DNA from 2 places in the Burkholderia sp. 22PA0099 genome. Region 2 is predicted to be linked to the other one. Evidence: predicted binding sites of a transcription regulator. Region 2 holds the regulator's gene; the other holds the start of a gene.

Region 1 (10,489 bases), 960 kb from region 2:
CGCATGCGTTGCGCATCGACCACGCGGGGCAGTGCCTGCGCCTGTATCGCGGCGACGTGTACTGGGAGGCCGGCGACAGCGCCGATCCGGCCGACGACGGCACCGCACCCGCGCGGCCCGCTGCCCGGCTCGCCTGGCATGGGCAAGAAGTCTGGCACCTGCCGGCCTGGCGCGGCAGCTTCGTGTTCCGGCCGATCGCGGAAGACGAGGCGCTCGACGAGTACACCGTGACCGAAGCGCAACTCGCCGCCGCGCCGCTCGTCGTGCTTGCGCGCAGCGGTGGCGAACGGCTGCGCACATCGGCCGCCGGCCCGTCGCGCACTTTGAAGAATCTGTTCCAGGAGCGTGGCGTGCCGGCCTGGCAACGCGACGTGCCGCTGCTGCATGTGGGCGAGGTGCTGTTGTTCGTGCCGCGCATCGGCGTGAATCGCGCGCCCGAAGCAGGCGGTGAGGGGAGCGGGAACGGCCGCGCCGGCCATGCGAGACGCCGCATCGAATGGCGGCCGGATCTGCTGATCAGCTGATCAGGCCCCGAAATATCGCTCCAAATTGGGGCATTTTCTTATGTGGTGCCAGATCAAATCGGCAAACTTGTCAAGCAGACCTCGATAGAGTACGCTCAGGCGTTTGCTCGGCTCGATATTTCGAGCATTTTGTGCAGGTTTCCCGCGTGACGTACCCGGTCTGCGCGGCCTGATCCGCCTTCCGGGCAAATCCGCCACGCCAGCGTGTTGCTTCCCGCCGTCTTCCTCGTCGTCGTCCACTGCCAAAAGCCGCGTGACCGAACGGCAGCGCGGCGTTCAGCGCAGCGCGCCCGCGCGGTCAATCTCCAGTACTGAACGACAATGGCACTCATCGTACACAAATACGGCGGCACCTCGATGGGCTCGGTCGAGCGCATCAAGAACGTCGCGAAACGCGTCGCGAAATGGCATCAGGCCGGTCACCAGCTGGTGGTCGTGCCGTCGGCGATGTCCGGCGAAACGAACCGCCTGCTCGGTCTCGCGAAGGAAATTTCGAGCCAGCCCAGCCCGCGCGAACTCGACATGATCGCGTCGACGGGCGAGCAGGTCAGCGTCGGTCTGTTGGCGATCGCGCTGCAGGACATCGGCGTGCCCGCTGTCAGCTACGCGGGTTGGCAAGTGCCGATCAAGACGGACAACGCCTACACCAAGGCCCGCATCCAGTCGATCGACGACGTGCGCGTGAAGCAGGACCTCGCGGCCGGCAAGGTCGTGATGATCACGGGCTTCCAGGGCGTCGACCCGGAAGGCAACATCACCACGCTGGGCCGCGGCGGCTCGGACACCTCGGCGGTGGCGGTTGCGGCCGCGCTCGGTGCCGAGGAATGCCTGATCTACACGGACGTCGACGGCGTGTACACGACCGACCCGCGCGTGGTGGACGACGCGCGCCGCCTCGATCGCGTCACGTTCGAGGAGATGCTGGAAATGGCCAGCCTCGGCTCGAAGGTGCTCCAGATCCGCTCGGTCGAATTCGCCGGCAAGTACCGCGTCAAGACGCGCGTGCTGTCGAGCCTGACCGATCCCCTGATTGCGCTCGACCAGGAAATGAAGTCGGGCACCCTGATTACTTTTGAAGAAGACGAGACCATGGAAAAGGCAGTCATTTCCGGCATCGCATTTCAACGCGACGAAGCCCGCATCGTGGTGATGGGCGTGCCCGACAAGCCGGGTATCGCCTATCAGATCCTCGGCCCGGTCGCCGACGCCAATATCGACGTCGACATGATCATCCAGAACCAGAGCGTGGCGGGCAAGACCGACTTCACGTTCACGGTCGGCCGTGGCGATTACCAGCGGGCCATGGATATCCTGACCAACCAGGTCAAGGGCCATGTGAACGCGGAGCAGGTGCTCGGCGACCCGAAGGTGTCGAAGGTGTCGGTGGTCGGCGTCGGCATGCGCTCGCATGTGGGCGTGGCCAGCACGGCGTTCCGCACGCTGTCGGAAGAGGGCATCAACATCCAGATGATCTCGACCTCCGAAATCAAGATCTCGGTGTTGATCGACGAGAAGTACATGGAACTGGCCGTGCGCGCGCTGCACAAGGCGTTCGAGCTCGACCAGGCCTGAATTCGGCCTGGTATCGACGCGGGTTCTTCGGGGCTCGCGATCGATGACAACGCCGTGTCGTACTCAATGGCGGCATGGGTGCGCAACAGGTTGTCTGTTTCCGCTAAAAAACGTGCCGAAACATTTGACCTGAGTGTCGTGTCCAGATAGAATTTCGTTCTCGTCGCGCTGCCTCCCTAGCGCGATCGACAGTTTGGGAGACGTGGCCGAGAGGTCGAAGGCACTCCCCTGCTAAGGGAGCATCTGGGCCAAAACCTGGATCGAGGGTTCGAATCCCTCCGTCTCCGCCATTAGGCGGTGACAAAGCCCCGCAAGTTCTCGGACTTGCGGGGCTTTTTCTTTTTCAGCCTATCCAGCCCATCGGCTGGCGTTGGCTTGATCCCTGCAACTGAGGGTTGCCGGCACACCTGCCCAGGGGCCGTGGGCATCGCGAAGCCATGTTCACCTCCTGGCACAAAAATGATCCGAAGGATGCACAGGTCATTCTTCGGATGCCCCGGCGCAGCACTGATCAGCGCCAGGCATCGGCCATTTCACGCGCAAGGACGAGTGCCCGGGTCATGTCATCGAGCACTTGGTCGCGCGAGTTTCCATCCTGCTGGCGCAATGCGAACGACGGGTGATAGGTGGCGATGGCCCATCCACCATCGATCTCGAAAGGTGCATTCAGGTAATCTCCAAGGCTGGCTTTCCTGCGCAGCAGCGTGGTGAGCGCCGTGGCGCCGAGCGCCACGATCACGGCAGGTCGCACCGTGTCCAGTTCACGCTCGAGCCAGTAATGGCAGGCTTCGATTTCACGTTGCACGGGCGTTTTGTGCAAACGGCGTTTGCCGCGCGGCTCCCATTTGAAATGCTTCACTGCATTGGTCAGATAGACCTGATCGCGCAACAAGCCCGCGCGCTCGATGGCAACGTCGAGCAGTTGTCCCGCCGGCCCGACGAACGGTTGTCCGCTCAGGTCTTCCTGATCGCCCGGTTGCTCGCCGATCAACATGATTCGAGCGCTGCTCGGTCCCGCGCTGCCCACCGCCTGCGTAGCGTTCCGCCACAAGTCGCAACGTCGGCAAGCATCCAGCGAAGAGGCTTGCTCTCGAACCGGTTGCGCCGCGTCGGCTTCGACAGCAATCGCTTTGCCGGCCAGCGTGCCGACACCGCTGGCTTGAGCGAGCCGCCGCGCGCCGCTCCTGGCTTCGCTGATCATGCCGGGAATCAAACGCGCCTCGGGCAAGCCCTTCCAGAAACGCACCGGCATATGCTGCTCCAGCGCGTTTTCGTTCAATCGTGCCGGGTTGAACGTGCTCCGGTAATACGCGAGCCACAATGCCTCGGCCTCATCCTCGGTGTCGTGACGATGACCACCCGGCAACGCGCAATGCGTGTCCAGATGCAACTGGCCGCCGTCCCAGAAGGCGGCGCCGCGAGGGGTGGTGATGAGCCATGAGGATCGGCCCATGCGCTGCGCAAAATGTTCCGCGGCCCACTCGAGCACGTCGTGGTCGGGCTCGTACCAGGCAAGGTATTCGGGAGCGGCCTGGCCGTTCGGCTGCTTGCGAAATCGCACATAGGCAATCATGTCGTGCTGGGCGCGGCGCACGCTCTTGGCCATGCGGTAAAGGCGTGAGCCGTCGGAATCGGCGGGCGATGCCGCCGAGCGGTCGCCGTGATGCCAGCGCCACAGCACCTTGTATAAAAACGCCCAGCGCTGAGGATCGCGAAACGATGCGGCGTCTTTCAGCAGCGCCGCGAACGCCTTCGACACCTGAACTTCGGCACGGCGGGGTGAAGCCGCGGGCGTGCCTGGCGATTCCGGCGCGTAGTCGATCAAGGCTTGCTGCTGCGGCATCTCGATCGCCTCCGCGAGATGCCAGTGGATCGACGCCGGCGGAAGGTCTTCGGCGAGGGCCGCAAGCGAGGCCGCGCGCCACGCGGCAAAGCGATCTTCGATCACGATGGTACGCATCGGCCGTCCTTACAGCAGCGCGAGTTGCACCGGCGGTGGCACGAGTACGCGGCGCAGTGTCTCCGACGACGCATCATGCAGGGCGGCGCGATAATCCTGCGTCACCACGAACGGCCGGATTTTCTCCATCGGACAGCGCAGACGCACCAGATCCTCGTAACGGACGCGACGCGTGCACCGCAATTCGACGATGCGTTTTGCGTTGCGCATGCCGATGCCGGGCACGCGCGCGATCATGCGAAGCGGCGCGCGGTTGAGGTCGACAGGAAAATGCTCGCGATGAGCGAGCGCCCACGCGAGCTTCGGATCGATATCAAGCGTCAGATCTGCGCTTTGCTCGAACAGTTCGTCTGCACGGAAGCCGTATCCGCGCAGCAGAAAGTCGGCTTGATAAAGCCGATGTTCGCGCAGCAGAGGGGGCGCCTGCGCGGGCAAGGAGGACGGGCTGTCTGGGATCGGACTGAAGGCCGAGTAGTAAACGCGCTTGAGCTTGAACGAGCCGTAGAGCGATTCGGCCGTCTGCAGGATGGTGCGATCGTTTGTCTGGTCGGCCCCGACGATCATTTGCGTGCTTTGCCCCGCCGGTGTGAACGGTGGAGCCTTCGTCTCGGTCTGCGCCTCTTCCTGGGCAAGCCGGATCGATCCCATCGCCAGCTTGATGGTTCGCAGGTTCTTTTCCGGCGCGAGGCGCGCGAGGCTGCCGTCCGTCGGCAATTCGATGTTCACGCTCAGACGATCCGCATAGCGGCCGGCTTTCGCGATGAGTTCGGAGTCCGCGTCCGGAATGGTCTTGAGATGCAGATAACCGCGGAACTGGTGGTCCTCCCGCAGCGATTGCGCCACGCGCACCAATTGTTCCATCGTGTAGTTGGACGACCGGATGATGCCCGAACTGAGGAACAGGCCGTCGATATAGTTGCGCCGGTAAAAATCGAGCGTGAGATCGACGACTTCCTCGGGCGTGAATCGTGCGCGCGGCACATTGCTGGAGCGGCGGTTCACGCAGTACTGGCAGTCGTACAGGCAAAAGTTGGTGAGCAGGATCTTGAGGAGCGACACACAGCGCCCGTCCGGCGTAAAGCTGTGACAGATGCCTGCGCCGATGCTGGCACCGAGCCCGGCAACACCGCGCGAACCGCGCTTGGGTGCGCCGCTGCTGGCGCAGGAAGCGTCGTACTTTGCCGCATCGGCCAATACCTCGAGCTTCTTCTGCAGTTCCACATCATCACCAATACTGTATATACATACAGTATTTTACGTGGGCGGGCGGGGAGCGCAAGCGGAAAATGAAATCGCTTTTGGGGCGGAATCGAAGGGCAGGCCGGGCCGCAAATCGGGCGGGCTGCGATGCGGGACGCCGAAGTTTCGCCGGAACATCGCGGTAAACGCGCTGGGGCTGCTGTAGCCGCAATCCAGCGCGATATCGATGATCCTCCTGCCCTGAGCCAGTTGCCGGAGGGCAAACAGGAATCTGGCCTGGTGTCGGCGAGGCTGGCGCTCGGTTTCGAGCGTTCTTCAAACGGCGCGATCGAGTTCATACCGCGCTCGCATCGGAGGCTCCTCGAGCGGCGGCGTTTCGACGATGCGCTTTTTTTCCGGGAGACGCTGGCCGAGAATCGAGATGTCATCGACACGCGCGTGGAAGTCGAGATGAGGCCGGGCGATGTCGTGTTCTTTCATTGCAAGACATTGCATCGCGCCGGCCAAAACGGATCGGAGCAGGTGAAGCTTTCGCTCGATTTCGCGTACCACGGTACCGGTAACTTTCCGGTTCAGGGAACGCGATCGGCTGGCATGCCGTCCATCGCCATGTGAACACCATCGCGATGCCGGCTGGGCAGTCTCCACGACTCAGTCGATCTTCGCCGCTCTCCGAAGTGCGACGTCGTGCGCCACCGCCGCCAACGCCGCAGCCAGCTCTCCGTCGTCGTGCGCGACCCGGACGTGCGTCTCGGGCAATTCGGGCAATGCCGCAGCCAGCGGGGCCGGCAGCAGATCCTCGTCCGACATGGACGCGGGCAAGGCCGCAATGGCCAGATCGGCGCGCACCGCGGCCGCCTGGCCGGCGGGCGCGTCGCTGCTATAGGCGATGCGATAGGCCCGGCCATCCGCCTCCAGTGCGTTCAGGGCCACTTCGCGCCAGGCGCAGCCCGTCACGGCCACGGCCAGCGGCAAGGGGTCGACGGAAATCGCGCGCCCGCCGCGCGCCGTGAGCCATACCAACGGTTCGGACCAGACCTTCCGGGACGGTATGGTCGGCGGGCCGACGTCGCTGAACAGCACGACATTGCTGCGTCCTTTCGTGAAACCGTGCATCACGCTCGACGACGCGCCCAACTGCACATCGATGCGAATGCGCGGATGGCGCTCGGCCATCTGAAGCAGCAGTTCGGGCACGAACGTCTTGCCGAGATCGTGCGGCGCGGCGAGCACCACGCGTCCTTCGAGCGACGACCGGGAGAACAGCGCAAGGGTTTCGTCATTGAGCGCCAACAGGTTGCGCGCCTGCCGCAACAACAGCTCGCCGTGTTCGGTCAGCGACACCCGCCGCGCATCGCGTTCGAGCAGACGATGCCCGAGCAGCGCTTCGAGCCGGGCGATTTGCAAGCTGACGGCGGATGGCGAGAGGTTGACCCTGGCCGCGGCGCGCCGGAACGAGCCCGTTTCCTGGATCGCCACGAAGCTGCGCAGCGCTTCCAGACTCAGCGTGCGCATCGACGGCGGTATCGCCAGCGTTGAGTTTTCCTGTTTCATAGGAGAAGTAAATTTCGTTTTTGTAAACGTCGTTCGGACCATACCATGCCGTCAATCCAATGAAACCGGCAATGTCTCGTGTCCCCTTCCCGCAATTTGACGTTCGGCCTGATGTGGGCCGCCACGGCCATCCTGATCTGGTCGGGATCGTTGATCCTGCTGCGTCTCGGCGTCACCACCGGGTTGACCGCCTATGACCTGACCGCACTGCGTTTCGGCGTGGCGGCTACCTTGCTGCTGCCGGTGCTGGTCCGCGGTGGCATCGCGACCGACGGCCCGGGCCTGGTCGGCGTGCTGGCGATGGTTGCGCTGTTCGGCGCGCCCTATGTGCTGTTGCTGTCGCTGGCCGTGAAGACGGCGCCCGCCGCTGCGGCCGGCGCACTGAACCCCGGCGTCATGGCGATCGCCTCCGTGCTGCTGGGCCGGGTGCGCCATGCGCAGCGCATCAACCCGGCGCGCTGGCTGGGAATCGGCCTGACGCTGGCGGGCATCGCGGCGTTCGTTGGGACGGCGGGCGGCCTGGCGACGGGCCATTTCGTGCTGTTCGCCACGGGGCTGATGTGGGCGGCCTTTGCCGCCTTTGTCCGCGCCCGGCGCGTGCCGGCGCTTCGCGCCACCGCGCTCATCGCCGTGGGCTCGGCGGTGCTGTATCTGCCCGTCTACCTGCTGGCGCTGCCGGTCGGGATCCTCCACGCAAAGCCGGCCGACGTGCTGCTGCAAGCCGTGTTTCAAGGCGTACTGGTGACCACGGTCGCGGTGTATGCCTTCGGCAGGTCGGCGGAATTGCTGGGGGCGGAAGTCGGCACCAGCCTGCCGGCCTTGATTCCCGCCGTCACGCTGGCGCTGGACACGTTCGTCATGGGCGACACGCCACGGCCGTGGGACGTGGCGGCGGCGTGCCTGGTCACGGTGGGCATCGCGCTGATCCTGCTGCGCGCCCGCCGGAGGCCCGGATCGAAAAATTAAGTCGCGAGCCCGGTGCTCGCATTACATCGATCAACAAAGGAAAGGAAAAACACGATGGCAACATTCGTTCTGGTCCACGGCGCCTATCAGGGCGGCTGGGTGTATGCGCGTCTGGCGCGCAAGCTTCGAGCGGCGGGGCACGAGGTCCATACGCCCACGCTGACGGGGCTCGGCGAGCGCTCGCATCTGGCCGATCGCGCGATCAATCTCGACACGCACATTCAGGACATCGTCAACGTCTTCAAGTTCGAGAATATCGACGACGCCATTCTGTGCGGCCATTCCTATGGCGGCATGGTCGTGACGGGTGTCGCGAACGAGATCGGCGCACGGATCCGCTCGCTGTTCTACATCGACGCCTATGCGCCCACCGATGGGCAGTCGCTCGTCGACATCACCGGCCCGGAGATGGCACAGGCGTTTCTGGCGCAGGCCGGCGCGAATGGCGGCATGTTGCCGCCGATTCCGGCCCGTCTGTTCAACGTCAACGAGGCCGATGCCGCATGGGTCGACGCGACGAGCGTGCCGCAGCCGCTGGCGACGTTCGTGCAAGGCGTTCGGGCCGGCGTGGATGCGACGCGAGTGTCCCGGCGCACGTTCCTGTTTGCCACCCGGAACGGCGGCAACTGGTTTGCCTCCACCTACGAGAAGCTCAGGCACGAGGCGGGGTGGACCGTTCATACGCTGCCCTGCGGACACGCGGTGATGTTGGACCAACCGGACGAACTGGCTGCGCTGCTATTGCAGGAATGTGCCGCCGAGCCGGGCAGCGGCGACGAGCAGGCGCCACGCTAGGCGAGCGTATCGATCGCGCTACGGCGCCGGCCCCTGGAATTCGGCGTGCCGTCTCAGCCAACTGCCGCCCGCTTTCACCGGGCCGCGATTGGCATGGACGGCCAGTTGCGCGCGCGCATTCGGGTAGCGGGCGACCTGACGAATGACGGTTGGCAACCTGAACCGCGTGTTTCGGAGTTTGCCGAGATGGAGCGCAGCTCGCGGACCTGACCAGGGTGTCCCGCCGACTTGGCGCGGCTCACCCGAGCCTGCGCATGATGCTGCGGGCGTCGCATCGTCTGCGGCACGGCAGGACGAAGAAAGCGCGGGCGGCAGTGATCAGACAAATACCGAGTGCGTCGCAATGCTAGGGCCGTTCGGCGGCCATCTTCTCGACGAGAAAGTCGACCAGCGCCCGCACTTTCGGCGAAGGGTGGCGGGAGGATGGCCAGAACATGCGGAACGTGACTCGGTGCAACTCGGTGAAATCCTGAAGGACGACTTCGAGCCGTCCTGCCGCCAGCGCCTCGCGCACCGTGAACTCGGGCAGGCAGGCAATCCCCAGCCCGTTTTCCGCGAAACACAACCGCCCCTCCAGATGGTTCGCGACCATCGACACCGGCAGCGGGATCTCGCCCTCGTCGCCCCAGGCCAACGGCCAGCGTTCGAGCTTGCCGGTGCCGTCGAAGCAGTGGTGCAGACAATCGTGCCCGGCCAGATCCGCCGGCCGCTCGGGCCGGCCTCTGAGCGCCAGATAAGCCGGCGACGCGACCAGCAGCATGCGCCAGCTTCCAAGGGCACGAGCATTCAGCGCGGAGCTTTCAGGCTCTCCGGTGCGGATGACCGCGTCGAATCCTTCCTCGACGACGTTGACCATCCGGTTGCTGAGATCGAGATGAAGCGCTATGGCGGGATGCGCGCGCATGAACTCGGCCAGCAACGGCAGGAACAGCGTACCGACCATCGGCAGACTCACCTTGAGGCGGCCCTGCGGCGCCCCGGCGGCGCGTGACAGCTCGTGTTCGGCGCCCTGAACCTCGTCCAGGACGCGCCGGCAACGAGCGAGGAACATCGCGCCCTCGGCCGTCAGGGTGACGCTTCGCGTACTGCGGTGCAGGAGCCGTACCTTCAGGCGTTCCTCCAGGCGGGCCATCCGCTTGGCCACGGCCGAGGCCGAGACGCCGGTGGATCGGGCGGTCTCGGCGAAGCTGCGCGTCTCCGCGACCTGCACGAACACGGCGAAATCGTCGAGGCTGTCGAGCATCATGGGCTTCACTCCGGACATTCCAGTCATGAGAGATAGGAAGTGTACCCACCTTTATCCGGAATGATGTCTTCCCTATCGTGAAGGCCTTCTCTTCTCGAAGGCAATGCGATGCAAGCCACATCCTGCAAATTTCGGCACCGCGATCCCGTCGCCCGCCGGCGGCCCATCCAGGGGCGCGATCATGCGTGAGGCGAACCGCTTCCCCTGGGCCGGCCTGCTCGCCCTGGCCGCGGCAGGGTTCGTGGCCATCCTGAGCGAGGCGTTGCCGGCCGGCCTGTTGCCCGCCATCGCCACCGATCTCGGCATTTCCGTCGGTGCGGCCGGGCAGTTGGTGACGCTGTATGCCCTGGGCTCGGTGGTCGCCGTGATTCCGCTGGTCAAGGCCACGCAGGCCTGGCGTCGCCGGCCGCTGCTGCTGACGGCCATCGGCGGCTTCTGCCTGGTCAACGTGGTGACCGCCCTGTCGAGCTCATTCGCGCTGACGCTCGTCGCGCGGTTCGGCGCGGGCGTGTTCTCGGGGCTGCTTTGGGCGCTCCTGGCGGGACATGCGATGCGCATGGTGGCGCCTGCATGGCAGGGGCGGGCCATCGCGGTCGCGATGGTGGGGACGCCCTTGGCGCTGTCGATCGGCATTCCGGCAGGAACACTGCTCGGTGGCCTGGTCGGCTGGCG
Region 2 (10,489 bases):
TGGCGCCATGCCGCGAGTGTGGCGCGGCGTGCCGTCATGGTGCATTCCATTGGCTATACTTCGTGCGTCCCGCGGCGCTTCGTGCCGGCCGCGAACCCGACGAACGGAGCCGCGATGCGCCTCGATGACGAAGCCGAAAGCCGTAATGTCGAAGACCGCCGCGGCGGGTTCGGCGGTGGCGGGCGTGGTGCAACGCTCGGCATCGGCACGATCGTCGTGGCGCTGGCCGCCTCGTATTTCTTCGGCGTCGATCCGCGCGTGATCCTGCAGGGCGCGGCCGTGCTGCAAGGCCAGCATGCAGACCAGGGCCAGACGGCGCCCGCGCCGGCCGCGAACACGCCTTCGCAGGCGAACCAGAACGACCCGCGCGCCGTGTTCACACGCAAGGTGCTCGGCAATATCGAGCGCACCTGGTCCCACGTTTTTCCTACGCAGCTCAATCGCGACTATTCGCCGCCGACGCTCGTGATGTTCGAGCATGCGACGCCCACCGCCTGCGGCACCGGGCAAACGGCCATGGGGCCGTTCTACTGTCCGGCTGACCGGAAGGTCTATATCGATCTCGCGTTCTACGACGAACTGCGCCGCAAGTTCGGCGCGGGCGGCGATTTTGCCCAGGCCTACGTGATCGCGCACGAAGTCGGCCACCACGTACAGAAGTTGCTGGGCATTTCCGACAAGGTCGATGCGGCGCGCCAGCGCATGTCGCAGACGCAGGCGAACCGGCTGTCGGTGCGGCTCGAGTTGCAGGCCGATTGCTTCGCGGGCGTGTGGGCCTACAACGCGCAGCAGGCGAACCGGCAATTGATCGAGCCGGGCGAATTCGAGCAGGGTTTGAAGACGGCCTCCGCGATCGGCGACGACACCTTGCAACGGCGCAGTCAGGGCTACGTGGTGCCCGACGCGTTCACGCACGGCACCAGCGAGCAGCGCGTCGCGTGGCTGCGGCGCGGCATGCAGCGCGGCGATGTGCGCGACTGCGATACGTTCGCGTCGCGTTGAGCCGGCATGAACCGTCCGCCCGCTTCTGTATCCGCACCCGCCAGCGCAGCGCATCGGGCGCCGCTGCAGTGGATTGCGACATGCGTTGCACGTCGCCGAGCGCGTGCCGCATGCGATAATCCCGGCTTCGCCGCATGCCGTTTCACCGCATGGCGGACACGACAGGGCGAGCCGACCGAGCCCGCCGACGAGGACCGCCAGCCCGCACGCCACACTCGACATGAACACAAGCCGCTCGACCTCGACCACTCCTTCACCCGCGCTCGGCTGGGCAGTATTCGCCTTGATCGCGATCGCCGGGCTGTTCTACGTGAAGTGGTCGCCTTATTACCACCGCGCCTTTGTCGCAGCCGAGCATCATTCGATCGGCCAGTCGATCCTGATGGGCACGGCGGCGCATGCGCCGGTGCCGTCGTGGCAGGCGGCGCTCGATTACGCGTGGGCCTACGGCAAGGCGATCTGGCAGGCGATGGTGCTCGGCCTGCTGCTCGGCTCGGCGCTTCAGGCGCTGCTGCCGGCCCGCGCGATCGCGCGCGTGCTGGGCCGCACCGGCTTCGGCAGCGTCGTGGCTGGCGGCTTGATGTCGCTGCCGGGCATGATGTGCACGTGCTGCGCCGCGCCGGTGGTGGCGGGCTTGCGGGCGCGCCAGGCGTCGCCGGGCGGCGCGGTGGCGTTCTGGCTCGGCAACACGGTGCTGAACCCGGCCACGCTGGTGTTCATGGGCTTCGTGCTCGGCTGGCAATGGACGGCGCTGCGCGTCGTGCTCGGCGTGGCGATGGTGTTCGGGATCGGCTATTGGCTGAACCGGATCGCCTCGGTCGACGCCAAGCCCGTGGACGAAGCCGCGCTGGCGCGGATCGCCGCCGGTCAGACGGCCGAAGGCAATCCGTTCGTGCGCTGGATGAAGCTGCTGGCGCGCATGACGCTGCGGCTGATTCCCGAATACATCGTGCTCGTGCTGCTGCTCGGTGCGGCGCGCGCGTGGCTGTTTCCGCATGTCGGTCCCGATGTCGGCAACGCCGCGCTGTGGATCGTCGCTTTCGCCATCGCCGGGATGCTGTTCGTGATCCCGACCGCGGGCGAGGTGCCGATCGTGCAGGCGATGCTGGCGCTCGGCGTGGGCGTCGGCCCGGCGGCGGCGCTGCTGCTGACACTGCCGCCCGTCAGCGTGCCGTCGTTGGCGATGCTGTGGCGCTCGTTCCCGGCCCGCATGCTGGCGCTGATCGCCGCGTTGGTGGTGGGTTTCGGCATCGTGGCCGGCATCGCGGCGGTGGTGTTCGGTTTCTGAGCCGCCCCAGGATTCACCCGAAGATTCGACCGTCGCCGCGACCTCGCGGCGGCATTCCCAGAAGCAATCAGGATTACGCATGAAGCAACCGAAGATTCATCCGAAACTCGAACAGGCGCTGACGCGCGGCGATCTCGCAATCCGTCAGGCCAATTCCGCGCGTGCCACGGCGGTGCTCAATGCGCTCGGCAAAATGATCATCGAGGCCTCGTCGACGATCGGCGTCGAGGCCAGCATCGACATCCCGCAAGGCGATCGCATTTACGATCCGGCCAACGGCCTGTGGCCGCAGCGCATGCGCGTGTCGTTCGACGGCCCGGTCGAGGATGCCGACGAGGAAGAACTGCGCTCGGTCTATCTGCTGGCCGACGATCCCGGTACGGTGTTTCGCGTGGAATGGCATCGCGCCGACGGCAAGCAGGGGCGCCAGGAAGGCGGCCCGATCGCGACGGTGGCGTTCCTGACCGACGTGGAAATGCCCTGGGGCGACGACGACGCCTGATGGGCGTCGGCGCCTCGCGCGACAGGGTGTAACCGAACCGGCGTCTTGCCGGTTTCACGCCGTACCGGCCCCGGTGCGGCGCATCGGCGCATGCTTGAGTCCCGGCATGCGCCGTGTTGCGTTCAGCGCATCATGCGCCGACGGAACAACCAGGCCGACACCACAAACCCGCCCAGTACATACGCCACCAGCACGCCGACATGCATCGCGACGTCGGTGGCGGGCCGGCCGAGCATCGCCGGCCGGATCAGATCGACGGCGTTGGCCAGCGGCAGCGCATAGGCCGCGTGCTGCGCGATGCCCGGCAACTGAGTGATCGGGAAGAACACGCCCGACAGCAGCAGCATCGGCGTGAGCGCCAGCGTCTGATAGAACATGAAGAAGTCGTAGGACGGCGCGATCGCCGTGACCACCATCGCCAGGCTCGCGAACGCCAGGCCGGCCAGCGCGATTACGGGCAGCGCCGCCAGCAGCGACGGAAACGACGCGTAGCCGAGCCCGCTCGCCACCACCATGATCGCCGTGCCCGACAGCATCGCCTTGCTGGCGGCCCAGATGATTTCCCCGAGCACGATGTCGCCGAGCGAGAGCGGCGTGTGCATGATCGCTTCCCAGGTGCGCTGCACCTGCATGCGCGAGAAACCCGAATACATGGCCTCGAAGCTGGCCGACATCATCACGCTCGAGCCCACCGTGCCGGCTGCCAGAAACGCGATATACGACACCCCGTCGACGTGGCCGAGCATCACGCCGAGGCCCATGCCGAGCCCGAACAGGTAGATCATCGGATCGGCCAGGTTGCCGATCATCGAGGCGAGCGCGAGCTTTTTCCAGACGAGATAGTTGCGGCGCCAGACGGCGATCCAGTTGCGCCCGTTGGCAGGCAGGGCGATCGCGAAACGAGCCGAGGCCGAGGGGGCGGCGTGCGCGTCGCGGGCGGGTGTCGAGTGGCCGGTATCCATCGGTGGTCAATCCTGCATGTCGCGGCCGGTCAGCCGCAGGAACACATCTTCGAGATTCGCGGGCCGGTGCAGATAGCGCAGTTCGGTGCGGCCCTTCAGTTTGCGCGTCAGTGGCGCGGGGTCGTCGACGTAGCAGAACACGGTCTCGCCGCTGATTTCGGCGCGCGTCGCATACGGCGCGAGTTCGTCGCGCAGCGCAGCCGGATCGGGGCCGTAGATCTCCACCACGTCGCAGCCGATCTCGCTTTCGATCAGCGCCTGCGGCGCGCCCTCGGCAATCTTGCGGCCCGATTCGACCACGCAGAGCCGGTGACACAGCCGTTCGGCCTCTTCCATGAAATGCGTCGTCAGCAGGATCGTCTTGCCGCGCGCGAGCAGCGAGCGCAGCCGCTCCCACATCAGATGGCGTGCCTGCGGGTCGAGCCCGGTGGTCGGCTCGTCGAGCACCAGCACGTCGGGATCGTTGACGAGCGCGCGCGCCAGCGTGAGCCGCCGCTTCATGCCGCCCGACAACTCGCCGACCTTCGCGTCGGCCTTGCTTTCGAGCTTGGCGAATTCGAGCAGCGACGGCACCAGTTCGCGCGCCGCGCGCGCCGACAGCCCGAAGTAGCGGCTGAACACGAGCAGGTTCTCGCGCACGCTGAAATCGGGATCGAGGTTGTCGAATTGCGGCACGACGCCGACGCGCAGCCGCGCCTGCCGTGCACGGGCCGGCACCGGCTCGTCGCACAGCCGGATCGTGCCGGAATCGGGGTAGGTCATGCCGAGCAGCATCCTCAGCGTGGTGGTCTTGCCCGCGCCGTTCGGCCCGAGCAGGCCGAAGCATTCGCCGCGCCGCACGTGAAACGACAGGCCGTCGACGACGCGTTTGTCGCCGAAGCTTTTTTTGACATCGTGAAATTCGATCGGAGCAGCGGACATGGGCGCGGAGGCGGGAGGTCGACGAAGGGACGGCACGAAGCGGCCATTCTAGTGCATCGCGTCCCGCTTTCGGCTCGCCGTGCGCGACCGGATCGTGCAAGCCTGCACCGCAATCCGGCATCGGCGAACTATTTGCGTGTCCGCGTTTTCCATCCCTTGCATCCTGAATTGCGGCGCACCATGATCAAATCGTCGACCGATTCTGCATGGAGGCGATCATGTCGAGCTACCAGACCATCCTGCTGTGTTACGACGGTACGCTGGAAGGCCGCAAGGCCTTGCGATGCGGTGCGGATCTCGCGCTGCAATTGAAGGCGAAGACGCATCTGCTGTCGGTCGTCGACATGCGTTCGAGCATCGCCCAGAGCGCGGGCCTGCTGACCGACGTGGCCTGCGGGCGCTTCGAGGAAACCGCGCGCGAGATTCTTCAGGAAGGCGTGGACTGGCTGACCGAGCGCGGCGTGCAGGCCGAGGGCCATTTCGCGTTCGGTTATCCGATCGACGAAATCGCCAACCTGGCGAAGTCGCTCAACGTCGATCTCGTGGTGGTGGGCCATCGCTGCCGCAGCGGTTTGTCTCGCTGGTGGATGGGCGCGGGCAATACACAACTGCTCGACCGCGTGTCGTGCAGCATCCTCGTGGCCTGCTCGTCGGCCGACGAGCAACGCGAGGAGCGGGCAAAGGAACGCGAGGCAGCGGCCAGCGCGGCGGCATGAGGCGTTGAAGGGGCCGACGAGGCCATGATTGAGGCGGCGCGGCTGGCCGCCTCGACTCTGCCGCGCGGGCCGCGGCAGTCAACCATCAGCGATGCAGATCGATCGCACTCAGTTTCCATCCGAACAGGCCGCTGCGACGGAAGATCGCCGCGTAGCGAGCGTCGCCGGCATTACGCTGATACACCACCACGAATTCATTAACGCTCTGATAAGCGGCGTTCGCCTGCGGCGCTGTGCTCGGGCCTGGCACGCCGCTGGCCGGTGGTGCAGCGGAGGCGGGCGGTGCAGGCGTGGGTGCAGGGGCAGGAGCAGGCTGATCGAGCGTAGGCGGGTGTTCGCCCGGATCGCCACGCGGCGGCAGCCCGCTCAACAGCGCGGCGACGCCTTCCGGCGTGGCATACGCATCGACGAGCGGCCCGATCAGCGCGGAGCCGATCATCGCGCCGAGCATGGCGAGCGGATTGTTATGGCGTTGGAGATCGATGCGACGCATCAACTCATCGGCCAGTTGCTGCTTGAGGCTGATGCGCAACGCCGGGTAATCGACGAAGCGGCTGATCGCCTGCGCATCGCGCGCATCGACAGCCTGCTTGAGATCGCGCAGGGCGAGATACGGCGAGGCGAACGCATAAATCACCGTGGCCAAGACGAGCAGGGCGACGACGACCCATGCCAGCGGCTTGAGCCAGCCGCGGCGAGGCGAAGAACCGGGGGATAAGGAAACGGGCACGGGGCCTCCGCGTGGATACGGTCAGTATCCAGAGACGGCTCAGACGGCCGAACGTTCCTGGGCGATGCAATCGTCGATCATGCGGCACACCGCATCGATCGAGCCGACCATGATGAGCCGCGACGACCCGTGATAGACGCGTACCGGCGCGCGCCGAGCCGGCTCGGCGTGATGGAGCCCGGCATTCAGCGAAACGCGGGCAAAGGCCGGCAGCGCCGATGGCAGCAAGGAAGCCGGCTCGGCCGCCCCGGAGGAGGCCGGTGCGCCGACATCAGCCGCGAGCGGTGCACAGGGCGTGCGACCGCGCAGATGGCGCAGACGACCGAATTGACGGAAAGGCAGCAGACGAGCGAGGCGTTCCATGGCGTTTCTCCAGATCGGGGCAGCGTGGCGGGACGGCGGGAATCAGAGTTCGCCGGACCGGATCAGACCGACGGCAATACCTTCGAGCGCGAACTCCGCGCTGCCGGCCTTCACGAAGATGTTTTCGTAATCGGGGTTCTCGGCAATCAGTTCGAGGCCCGTGGAATGGCGCTTCAGGCGCTTGACCGTGACGTCGTCGCCGAGCCGCGCGACGATGATCTGGCCGTCCTTCGCCTCGGTGCGCTTCTGCACGGCGAGCAGGTCGCCGTCGAGGATGCCGGCGTCGCGCATCGACAGGCCGCGCACCTTCAGCAGGTAATCGGGTTTGCTCGTGAACAGCGCCGGATCGCAGGCGTAATGCTGCGAGATGTGTTCTTGCGCCAGGATCGGGCTGCCTGCCGCCACCCGGCCGACCAGCGGCAGCGAAAGCTGCATCAGCCCCGCGTGGGGCAGCGTGAACTGATAGGGGGAATCCTCGAGGCCGAGCAGGCGGATGCCGCGCGACGCGCCGGCGGCCAGCTCGATCACGCCCTTGCGGGCCAGCGCCCGAAGGTGCTCCTCGGCCGCATTCGGCGAACTGAAACCCAGCTCGGCCGCGATTTCCGCCCGGGTGGGCGGGAAGCCGGTGCGCTCGATCGCGCGGCGGACCAGATCGAATACTTGCTGCTGACGTGCGGTGAGTTTGGTCATGATCAACTGTATGGATAGACAGTGATCTGTATTTTTATACAGTAGTTCGGGAATTTCAAGCGTTACTTGAAGTTCGTCGCTATGACGCCGGTTCCGACGCCATCAAAGGGCGTTCCAGCGCCGGTTTCCATGCCTCAACCGTCCGTCGGGCGGTCTTTACCACTTTTTCTTCTAAAAGAATGAATAACGATTATTTTTAATGATGAAAGCTGTTCGCTAGACTGACCCGACATTGCAAAAAACGATCCACGAACCTTTGGAGATCACCGGGATGGTCAAGCGCAACACGGGGCTGGCAGGCGGCGTTCGCCGTCTTATCGCAACACTGGCGGTCGGCGCGGCGGCGCTGGGCGGGGCCACGCATGCACTGGCGGACACGACGTTGCTGAACGTCTCCTACGATCCGACCCGCGAACTGTATCAGGACATCAACCAGGCCTTCGGCAAGGAATGGAAGGCCAAGACGGGCGAAACCGTCACGTTCAAGCAGTCGCACGGCGGTTCGGGCGCGCAGGCGCGCTCGGTGCTCGACGGCCTGCAGGCCGACGTGGTGACGCTGGCGCTGGCCTGGGACATCGACGCGCTGGCCAACAAGGGGATCGTCGCCAAGGATTGGCAGAAGCGCTTGCCCGACAACGCCTCGCCGTACACCTCGACCATCGTGTTCCTGGTTCGCAAGGGCAACCCGAAGGGCATCAAGGATTGGGACGATCTGGTGAAGCCGGGCGTGTCGATCATCACGCCGAACCCGAAGACCTCGGGCGGCGCGCGCTGGAACTACCTGGCGGCCTGGGCCTACGCCCTGCACAAGCCGGGCGGCAACGAGCAGACGGCCAAGGATTTCGTCTCGAAGCTCTACAAGAATGCCGGCGTGCTCGATTCGGGCGCGCGTGGCGCCACCACCAGCTTCGTGCAACGTGATATCGGCGACGTGCTGATCGCCTGGGAAAACGAGGCGTTCCTGTCGCTGAAGGAATTCGGTCCGGACAAGTTCCAGATCGTGGTGCCGTCGGTCAGCATCCTGGCCGAGCCGCCGGTGGCGGTGGTGGACAAGGTGGTCGACAAGAAGGGCGACCGCAAGCTGGCCGAGGCCTACCTGAACTTCCTGTACAGCAAGGAAGGCCAGGAAATCGCGGCGCGCAACTTCTATCGCCCGCGTTCGAAGGACGTGCCGGCCGAGCTGACCAAGCAGTTTCCGAAGCTGAAGCTGTACACGGTCGACGACACCTTCGGCGGCTGGACCAACGCGCAGAAGACGCACTTCGCCGACGGCGGCGTGTTCGACTCGATCTACAAACCGCAGTAACGCTTCCGGCGCGCAGCCGGAAGCCGGCGGCGCGCTCCCGAGGGGCGCGCCGCCACGCAGCAGAACCCGAGGCGGCGCGGCAATACACGGCACGCGTGGCCCGATATAACGCAGCACCCAGCGCGGCCGCCCGGAAATCTCCCGGCGGCCGCGTCTCCCAAGTCAACCTAGGAAGCGCTTTCGCATGACGACGTACACCTTCCGCAAGCCGAGCGCATTGCCCGGCTTCGGCTTGACGCTCGGGATCACGGTGGCCTATTTGAGCCTCGTGGTGCTGATACCGCTTGCCTCCACCTTCCTCAAAACGGCCACGCTGACCTGGGACCAGTTCGTCGCGGCGACCACCTCCGCGCGCGTGGTGGCGTCCTACCGGCTCACGTTCCTCGCGGCGCTCGGTGGCGCGCTCATCAATGCCGTGTTCGGTTTCCTGGTGGCCTGGGTGCTGGTGCGCTACACGTTCCCGTTTAAGCGGCTGGTGGACGCGATCGTCGACCTGCCGTTCGCGTTGCCCACCTCGGTGGCCGGCATTTCGCTGGCCGCCGTCTACGCGCAGAACGGCTGGCTCGGGCAATACCTGGTGCCGCTCGGCATCAAGGTGGCGTTTACGCCGCTCGGCGTGCTGGTGGCGCTGACCTTCATCGGCCTGCCGTTCGTGGTGCGCACGGTGCAGCCGGTGCTGGAGGATTTCGAGCGCGAGCAGGAAGAAGCCGCGGCCTGCCTCGGCGCGACGCGTTGGCTGACGTTCCGCCGCGTGGTGCTGCCGGCCGTGCTGCCGGCGCTGCTGACCGGTTTCGCGCTCGCGTTCGCGCGTGCGCTCGGCGAATACGGCTCGGTGATCTTCATCGCCGGCAACGTGCCGATGAAATCCGAAATCACCTCGTTGCTGATCATCACCAAGCTCGAACAGTACGACTACGCCGGCGCGACCGCGCTGGCCGTGGTGATGCTGGTGGTGTCGTTCGCGATGCTGTTCCTGATCAACACGCTGCAATGGGTCCTGCAACGCCGCACCAGCCGCGGCGCAAGCGGCCCGGCGCCGGCCGCGACCACGGCCACGGCCGTCACGGCGGGAGGTGCGCAATGAGCCGCCAGACCAATCCGGGTTCCGCGCTGGCCGCAGGCAACGTCGCGCCGCGCGCCACGGCGGCGCGCCGTCACAATCCGGTCAGCGAGTCGCGCGTCACGCGCTGGGTGCTGACCGGCGTCGCGCTGCTGTTCCTGGCCGGCTTCCTGGTGGTGCCGCTCGCCGCGGTGTTCGCGCAGGCGCTGGCCAAGGGCATCGGCTTCTACTTCGAATCGCTGGCCGATCCGGACGCCTGGTCGGCGATCGTGCTGACGGTCACGGTGGCCGCGATCGCGGTGCCGCTGAACCTCGTGTTCGGGGTGTGCGCGTCATGGGCGATCGCCAAGTTCGAGTTTCGCGGCAAGGCGTTCCTGACCACGCTGATCGACTTGCCGTTCTCGGTGTCGCCGGTGATCTCGGGCCTCGTATACGTGCTGATGTTCGGCGCGCAGGGCTGGCTCGGGCCGTGGCTGGAAGCGCACGACATCCAGATCATCTTCGCGGTGCCGGGCATCGTGATGGCGACCATCTTCGTGACGTTCCCGTTCGTCGCGCGCGAGCTGATCCCGCTGATGCAGGCGCAGGGCAACGACGAGGAAGAGGCCGCGCGCGTGCTGGGCGCGTCGGGATGGCAGATCTTCCGCCGCGTGACGCTGCCGAACGTGCGCTGGGGCCTGCTGTACGGCGTGATCCTGTGCAACGCGCGGGCGATGGGCGAATTCGGCGCGGTGTCGGTGGTGTCGGGCCATATCCGCGGCCAGACCGACACGATGCCGCTGCACGTCGAGATTCTCTACAACGAATACAACTTTTCGGCCGCGTTCGCGGTGGCATCGGTGCTGGCGCTGCTCGCGCTCGTGACGCTGGCGCTCAAGCTGCTCGCCGAACGCCGGATGTCGGCCGAACTCGCGAACGCGCGCGCCGCCGCCGCATCGCACTCCTGAAG

What was found. The regulator LexA, encoded in region 2, represses DNA repair genes until DNA is damaged. The targets are predictions, from matches to a motif close to ACTGTATNNNNATACAGT.
Region 1: the regulator LexA is predicted to act here: its motif matches at 5,290-5,307, upstream of AB4851_RS22845 (putative DNA modification/repair radical SAM protein).

What each region holds. Positions count from the first base shown of each region.
Region 1 covers NZ_CP163165.1:1,620,727-1,631,215, forward strand. The annotation lists gene tilS (tRNA lysidine(34) synthetase TilS) at 1-524, shown strand, start outside; gene AB4851_RS22830 (aspartate kinase) at 846-2,096, shown strand; tRNA gene AB4851_RS22835 (tRNA-Ser) at 2,293-2,386, shown strand; gene AB4851_RS22840 (UdgX family uracil-DNA binding protein) at 2,608-4,056, opposite strand; gene AB4851_RS22845 (putative DNA modification/repair radical SAM protein) at 4,066-5,277, opposite strand; partial or broken gene AB4851_RS22850 (helix-turn-helix domain-containing protein) at 5,407-5,541, opposite strand; gene AB4851_RS22855 (phytanoyl-CoA dioxygenase family protein) at 5,536-5,871, shown strand; gene AB4851_RS22860 (LysR family transcriptional regulator) at 5,908-6,852, opposite strand; gene AB4851_RS22865 (DMT family transporter) at 6,907-7,776, shown strand; gene AB4851_RS22870 (alpha/beta fold hydrolase) at 7,789-8,571, shown strand; gene AB4851_RS22875 (LysR family transcriptional regulator) at 8,918-9,817, opposite strand; gene AB4851_RS22880 (MFS transporter) at 9,999-10,489, shown strand, end outside.
Region 2 covers NZ_CP163165.1:2,580,863-2,591,351, reverse strand. The annotation lists gene AB4851_RS26905 (neutral zinc metallopeptidase) at 115-1,002, shown strand; gene AB4851_RS26900 (permease) at 1,223-2,290, shown strand; gene AB4851_RS26895 (hypothetical protein) at 2,370-2,792, shown strand; gene AB4851_RS26890 (ABC transporter permease) at 2,915-3,754, opposite strand; gene nodI (nodulation factor ABC transporter ATP-binding protein NodI) at 3,761-4,675, opposite strand; gene AB4851_RS26880 (universal stress protein) at 4,894-5,391, shown strand; gene AB4851_RS26875 (DUF2939 domain-containing protein) at 5,477-6,121, opposite strand; gene AB4851_RS26870 (hypothetical protein) at 6,161-6,484, opposite strand; gene lexA (transcriptional repressor LexA) at 6,527-7,174, opposite strand; gene AB4851_RS26860 (sulfate ABC transporter substrate-binding protein) at 7,446-8,480, shown strand; gene cysT (sulfate ABC transporter permease subunit CysT) at 8,665-9,564, shown strand; gene cysW (sulfate ABC transporter permease subunit CysW) at 9,561-10,487, shown strand.